Regions from separate parts of the Leptolyngbya sp. FACHB-671 genome, predicted to be linked through region 2. Evidence: riboswitches for the same ligand, from Rfam matches in the RefSeq annotation. Region 2 holds a riboswitch; the other holds the start of a gene.
What was found. A riboswitch is a leader RNA that binds a small molecule or an ion and turns the genes downstream of it on or off. The one in region 2 is predicted to bind cobalamin.

Region 1 (3,416 bases), on a different contig from region 2:
GATGTCAACCAGGCTGTTAATCTCATTCGCGGACCGGCTGGCTCGGAGGTTACACTAACTATTCGTCGAGGTGAAGAGCAGCTTGAGTTTCCGCTGCAGCGGGCGCAGATTGAGCTACATCCAGTTCGCTACAGCTATCAAGAAGGCTCAACCGGCGGAGTTGGCTATATTCGTCTGACGCAGTTTAGCGCTAATGCGGCTGAGGAAATGCAGGCAGCGATTCAAGACCTGGAGTCACAAAATGTGACGGGGTACATTCTAGACTTGCGTTCTAACCCAGGTGGATTGCTCTATTCCAGCATTGATATTGCCCGGATGTGGTTAGATGGCGGGGTAATTGTCTCGACAGTCGATCGCCAGGGTATATCCGATCAAGAGAGTGCAAATGGTCAAGCATTGACCGATAAGCCTCTGGTGGTGCTGGTAGATGGCGGATCAGCTAGCGCCAGCGAGATCTTGTCAGGTGCGCTGCAAGATAACGATCGCGCCGTACTAGTCGGAACCCAAACCTTTGGTAAAGGGTTAGTGCAGTCTGTGCGAGGACTGGGCGATGGTTCAGGAATTGCCGTCACGGTTGCAAAATATTTAACTCCTAGCGGTCGAGACATCAACCACGCCGGAATCGCACCCGATGTGGAGATTGAGCTGACCGAAGAGCAGCAGGAGCAGCTTCTAGACGATCGCACCCAAATTGGCACTACAGCCGATCCTCAATACGCTAGAGCGCTGCAAGTGTTGAACGAACGCATCACTGCCGAAAGGCAAAACCAGAGGGCAGAGACGGTTCCGCAGCCGCAGTAATCTTTCGGTCCTAACCTTTTAAGCTTTAACCAGCAGCACTATCTAAGCGGGCTGGCACTTACCCGCGCGAATTAAGCCGACTCGACGGGCGATCGCCTCTGTCTCTGAAGCAAACGGTCCCCACTTTTCGGCTCCTATTAAATCTTTCTCAGTGGGTGGGTGCGGCAAAATTTCGCACTGTCCACTGCTTTGCTTAACGATGTACCACGCTTCTGAGTTGCTCATGGTGAAAATCTAAGACACGTTTCGTTTGCTGTAACTGGACTGATTCTAATCCAGGTGCCTTGAGTCCATCTTGAAATCTGAATTTCTTAAGCAACTTAATTGGGGTAACCACTTGAGCTAGAATGCCCCAATGGCTTCTAGATTGGTTGGGGAATCAGCCCAACCAGAGTTGAACGTGAAGTTCAACTTGGGGAAAGTTCGGTGAAAATCCGGCACTGTGCCGCAACTGTGAAAAAGGCATTAGCCCAAGTCGGTCTAATTGCTCCTTTTAAGTCAGGATGCCTATCTGAAGCATTTGTTCTGTGTCAAACCCGCGATGCACGGGTTAAGCGAATGCAAAGTTTGGAATGTTTACGTCCATCGGCACCGATGGACTGTCTCGCTACGATATTGGATTCTAGCTACATTACCCCAACGATCAAATCTATTTGGGTACATCTAAGCAATCCAGAGTTTAAGTTTTTGCCTGGGCAATCCGTTTGGCCCAAGTTTGAACGAGACGGACGCAAGTTTAGCAAAATCTACTCGATCGCCTCCTCTCCAGAGCGCTGCCCAACAGTTGAGCTCTGCGTATCTCGGGTGGGCTGGAGTTCTGCTTACATACAAGATCTAGAAATTGGGGCAACAATTCCAGTGCGGGGACCTTACGGGTTAATGACGCTCAATCAACTGCCAAAACGTCCTCGCCTCTACGTTGCTGAAGGGTCAGGAATTGCCCCATTGAAGAGCCAAATTGATTGGTTGCGAGACTGCGGTCACAGTCAACCTGTGTGGTTAGTCTTGGCGAACCCGGAGACAGTAGACTGTTTGCCGTATCACGACTACTGGCGATCGCTCCAACAAGCATGGCGACCGTTCCACTACGTAGAAGCAATTCACCGCAGCCCAGAATCAGCACTGGTTGCCCAAGACCTAGACCTCTCTCAGTTTGAAATTGACATCTGCGGAGTGGGCGATCGCGTTTCCGAAATCTACGAGTTTATTCTCTCTATGGGAGCAAACCCAAACCAGGTACGCTCTGAGAAGTTTATTGCCTTCTAATTGGAGTTGAGGGCTAGAGAGTTAGCCCTCAACCCCTAGCCCTAGCCCCTGATTCTCCTAGTAGCTAATCTGAAGCGTTACAGACGCTTCCACCTGCTGTTCGCCACCGACAACAGGGGTTGGTGCATCAGATAAAGCTACTGCTTCACTTGCCGCTCTGCCATATGGAATCGGAGGCATGGGGGGCACTGCACCATTCACTTGAATATTCACTACTTCATCACGGGTTAGTCCCAGTGCACCAAGCACTACATCCGCCTGTTCTTGAGCTTCCTGGGTTGCCTCTCGCAAAGCCTGATTTTGGGCAGTGGCGATCGCTTCCTCCTCAGCCGTAAAGCTAATGCCATCAATCCGAGTCGCACCCGCATTGACTGAGGCATCTAAAATGTCTCCCGCTTGCTCAGTCGAAATTTCAAAGCTCACAGTATTAGAAGCCGTATAGCCAACTAACTCCTGTGAACCATTCTCAAAGTTGTATTGAGGGCTGAGGTAAATTCCGGTGGTGGTGAGTTTATCGACATTGCGCGATCGCAGCAATTCCACAACTGCATTTGTGCGTTGTGCCGCCTCCTGCTGCACCTCCTCAGCCGTTCTGCCCTGCACCTCAACGCCCAAACGTACCTGACTAATCGTAGTTGGAATGTTTTCAATACCACGTCCCGTTACCGTGACGGTTCTGGTTAGCTGTTCCTGAGCTAAAGCAGGCGAAACCATCGGTAAGCTGAGTAGAGTCGTGGCGATCGCCACAGGCAAAACGTAGCAAACTTTGCGTAGCGATAACAGCGGCATAAATGCAGACTTCATAATCATTCTCCTCACTAAGATGGCGCTAAATCGGAATTGGTTCAGCGCTTAAACGCTCACTCTCCTAATGTGACATCTCAGCAGGGCAGGAGTTAAATTGGTTACATTTTTAGAAACTTGAAAGTTTGGGGTTTAGAAGCTCTAAACCCTAAACACCCTCACTTCTCTACCCAAACCGAAACAGACCCGCCGTTGCAGCAAAATTCTGCCCAGCCATGCTCATTGGTTTGAATCAGTTTGTCAACGTGTTCGGTCAAGTCATAAAAGGTGGTATTGGGCTTGCCAACTTCCATCCATTTGCTGCCGCCTGCAGCGTCACTCATCAACACAGCCATTGCTTTGGGATGCTCCTCGTCGCCTAGACGAGTCCAGCCGATTACATCAGGGTGGTCAAAATAGGTGTACTGCTCACCATAGGCAAAGTGCTTGCGCGCGTAGAGAAATTTGTCGATCAGCCAGCCGTGCTTGTCTAGCCAGATCTCGTAACCCCTATCGGTGTAATGTGCACCATAGTAATCGGCGTAAAATACACACGGGTATCCTTC
Region 2 (3,416 bases):
ATGAATTAGAAAGTGTTAATTTTAGGAATTGTAGTAATCAGGTTACGAAGTGTTTGTTCGACAGGAAGTGTGTAAATGTCCTCCCATAAATTACTTCTGAAATTTGCAAAGCGGCACCCTGGCTGGATCATCATAAGTATAGCGTTAGGTTTCTCCGGCGCGCTTTTTAATGGAATTAGTACCATTTTAATCGTGCCGATTCTGCTGAATTTCTTGGGCTTAAACCTCCCTGAAGAGGAATTAACTGGAGGAGGCTCTCCTGGGCTTGTTGAGGGGCTTCTAGCGCCATTTAATAACCTTCCAGAAGAATCTCGTATATACGCTATGACCGGGGCTATTCTGCTAACTCTTCTCTTAAAAAACTTAGCAAGCTATTTGAGTACGTTATCAAACGGTCACCTATCAAGACTATTAACGAATAGCTTAAGAAGAGAAGGATTACGAATACTTTTAGAGGTCAACTTAGATTTTTATGCTCAGATGAGAATTGGGGATTTGATTAATCGTATAGGACAAGAGATTAATCGAACGGCTCAATCCATTAAGATTTCAATTAATATTTTAACTATCGTATTAACAATTCTAGTTTTTATCGGATTGCTAATACGGATATCCTGGCAACTTACTTTAGCCTCGACTGGTCTATTGCTTCTAGTCGGTCTGGCAAATCAATTTTCTATTGTTCGCGCTAAGTTTTTTGGAAAAGCACTGGCACAGAATTCAAGAGATTACTCCAACGCACTGCTAGATGTCTTAACTGGCATCAGGTTAATTAAAGCCACTTCCAATGAAGAGCAAGAATATCAAAGAGTAGAGCATCTAATTCTTGAAAGAGAGAGAGCTGAGTTTAAATCTCAAGCAAACAATGCTGCTGTTCCACCCATCAATGAAATGAGCGGAATTGTAGCTGTACTCTCCATCGTCTTATTAAGTCGTGTTTTTTTTGCAGAGCAAGTTGGCTCTTTCTCGGTTTACACGATGTCAACTTATCTTTTTGTTTTATTTCGGTTAATGCCGATTATTGGACAATTAAATGGTGCTCGCAATTCTTACGCAAACGCAATTGCTAGTGTCGATCTAGTTGATGATTTTTTAAGGCGTGACAATAAAAACTTTATTATTAATGGAGTCATCCCTTATTCACATTTAGTGAAGGGAATAAGTTTTGAGAATGTTTCGTTCAAATATCCTGAACATGAAAATTTAGTTCTTAATGGTATTAACCTTTGGATTCCTAAGGGAACAACTCTCGCCTTAGTTGGTGCGTCAGGTGCCGGTAAATCAACTGTCGCAGATCTACTGCCGAGGTTTTACGATACAGTTGAAGGCTCTATTAAAATAGATGGTACAGACATAAGAGATTATGATGTCCGCACACTAAGAAGGGCGATGGGCATTGTCAGCCAAGATACTTTTCTCTTTAATGATTCTGTTCGTAACAATATCGCTTACGCGCGATCAAACGTGACAGAAGATGAAATTATTGAGGCTGCCAAGCGGGCAAATGCTTATGAATTTATTTTGCGCCTACCTCAAGGCTTAGATACTCAGCTTGGCGATCGTGGCGTACTACTCTCAGGTGGGCAACGCCAGCGACTTGCGATCGCTAGGGCTCTACTTCAAAACCCAGAGATCTTGATTTTAGATGAAGCAACAAGCGCGTTGGATTCAGTTTCAGAGCGTTTAGTTCAAGAAGCAATCGATGATTTAAGTCGCGATCGCACAACCCTAGTCATCGCTCACCGCCTCTCTACAGTTCGTAAGGCAGATCAAATTGCGGTGATGGAGAAGGGGCAAGTTGTGGAATTGGGCAATCACGAAGAATTGATGCAGACAAGCGGTTATTACGCGAGGCTCTGTGCCATGCAGTTTGCTGAGAAATCTCAAATGTCAGGGCTCTCTGATCGAAAAGCGATCGCCAAAACATCCTACGAAATTCGGACCCGCCTGAACACAATGATTGGTTCTCTAAGGCTACTGGTTGACGGCATGTTAGATACTCCGGAAGAAGAAACCGAATTGACCGAAGAAGCGTATTACTCAGCTCTCAACCTTCTGAAGAGCTTAGAATCCTTCGAGACAGGGATTCAAAGCCCAGAAGAGCTTGAAGTCGCCCGATAAATATAAACAAATGTCGGCACTTGGGATAAGATGACGAGGCACACGTGAAACAGCAACCTGATTGGGAAAGTCCGGTGCGAGTCCGGCGCTGTGCCGCAACTGTAAACTAAAGGATAAAAAGCACTTTTATTCTTTAGAAGCCAGAACGCCAATCCGCTGCTTATTCACTCTATTTCCTGCGCTGCACAGGAAAGGGAGTTTAACGATGACTATTTCGACAGACAACACTCTGTCTCCAACAAGCGCTGCAAATTCTAAAATAGGCACACCCTTCGATGCCGATGTGGACCTCGATCAGTCAATCGTGCTGCCTCCGTTACCCCTCAACCGCCCACTATTACTAGTTGGACATGGCAGTCGCGATGCAGATGGAAGGAAAAGCCTATTGGATTTTGCCACTGCTTATCAAGCGCTTGATGTTTCTCGACCAGTCTTTCCTTGTTTCCTGGAACTCACTGAACCCTCGATTCAACAAAGCTTAGACCAATGCGTGGAGCAGGGCTATACCGATCTTTCGGTGCTGCCTGTGCTGCTGTTTGCAGCTCGACACAACAAATTTGACGTTACCAACGAACTGGATCGCGCTCGACAGCGACATCCTCAACTTAACTTCCATTACGGTCGCCATTTTGGGATTACCCCTGGAATTTTAGAGCTATGGCGATCGCGTCTAGAGCAGCTTGATCAAGCCGACCAAAACCCCCAAGAAATCTCTCGCGCTGATACAGTACTGCTGTTTGTAGGACGTGGCTCCAGCGATCCTGATGCAAATGGCGATGTTGCGAAACTAGCGCGAATAGTGTGGGAGGGGAGCGGATATCAAACGGTTGAGACCTGTTTTATTGGAATTACTCACCCCCGCTTAGAAGAAGGTTTTCGCCGTGCGCTACTGTATCAACCTAAGCGAATTATTGTGCTGCCTTACTTTCTGTTTACTGGTTTATTAGTCAAAAAGATCTTTGACACCACCATACAGCAGCAAGAGCAGCATCCTGAAGTTTCGATGGTTTGTCTACCAGAAATGGGGTTGCATCCTCAGTTATTTTCGGTATTGAGAGAACGAGAAATCGAAACTCAGTTAGGGCAAGTACAGATGAACTGCGAAATGTGCAAGTTTCGCCTAGCCGCGACCGCGCAAATGGGAGAACATGAGCTACCTCATCAGCATGAGCATGATCACCATCACCATCACGGTCATGAGCATGGACATAGTCACCCCGATGTAGATCCTTACGCCGACCCAGAGCAGTATCATCAAAGGATTTGGCAAGCCCCTTAGAATTGCGTCTGAATAT

Region 1: linked by a shared signal. The riboswitch ahead of H6F93_RS03815 (FAD-dependent oxidoreductase) and the one ahead of H6F93_RS20515 (sirohydrochlorin chelatase) in region 2 are both predicted to bind cobalamin.

Annotation. Positions count from the first base shown of each region.
Region 1 covers NZ_JACJOV010000048.1:193,560-196,975, reverse strand. Annotated here, with positions in the region: gene ctpC (carboxyl-terminal processing protease CtpC) at 1-801, shown strand, start outside; gene H6F93_RS03820 (transposase) at 844-1,026, opposite strand; cobalamin riboswitch at 1,175-1,330, shown strand; gene H6F93_RS03815 (FAD-dependent oxidoreductase) at 1,360-2,067, shown strand; gene H6F93_RS03810 (SIMPL domain-containing protein) at 2,125-2,871, opposite strand; gene H6F93_RS03805 (alpha-amylase) at 3,030-3,416, opposite strand, start outside.
Region 2 covers NZ_JACJOV010000134.1:9,077-12,492, forward strand. Annotated here, with positions in the region: gene H6F93_RS20510 (ABC transporter ATP-binding protein) at 76-2,121, shown strand; adenosylcobalamin (AdoCbl) riboswitch at 2,161-2,323, shown strand; gene H6F93_RS20515 (sirohydrochlorin chelatase) at 2,327-3,400, shown strand.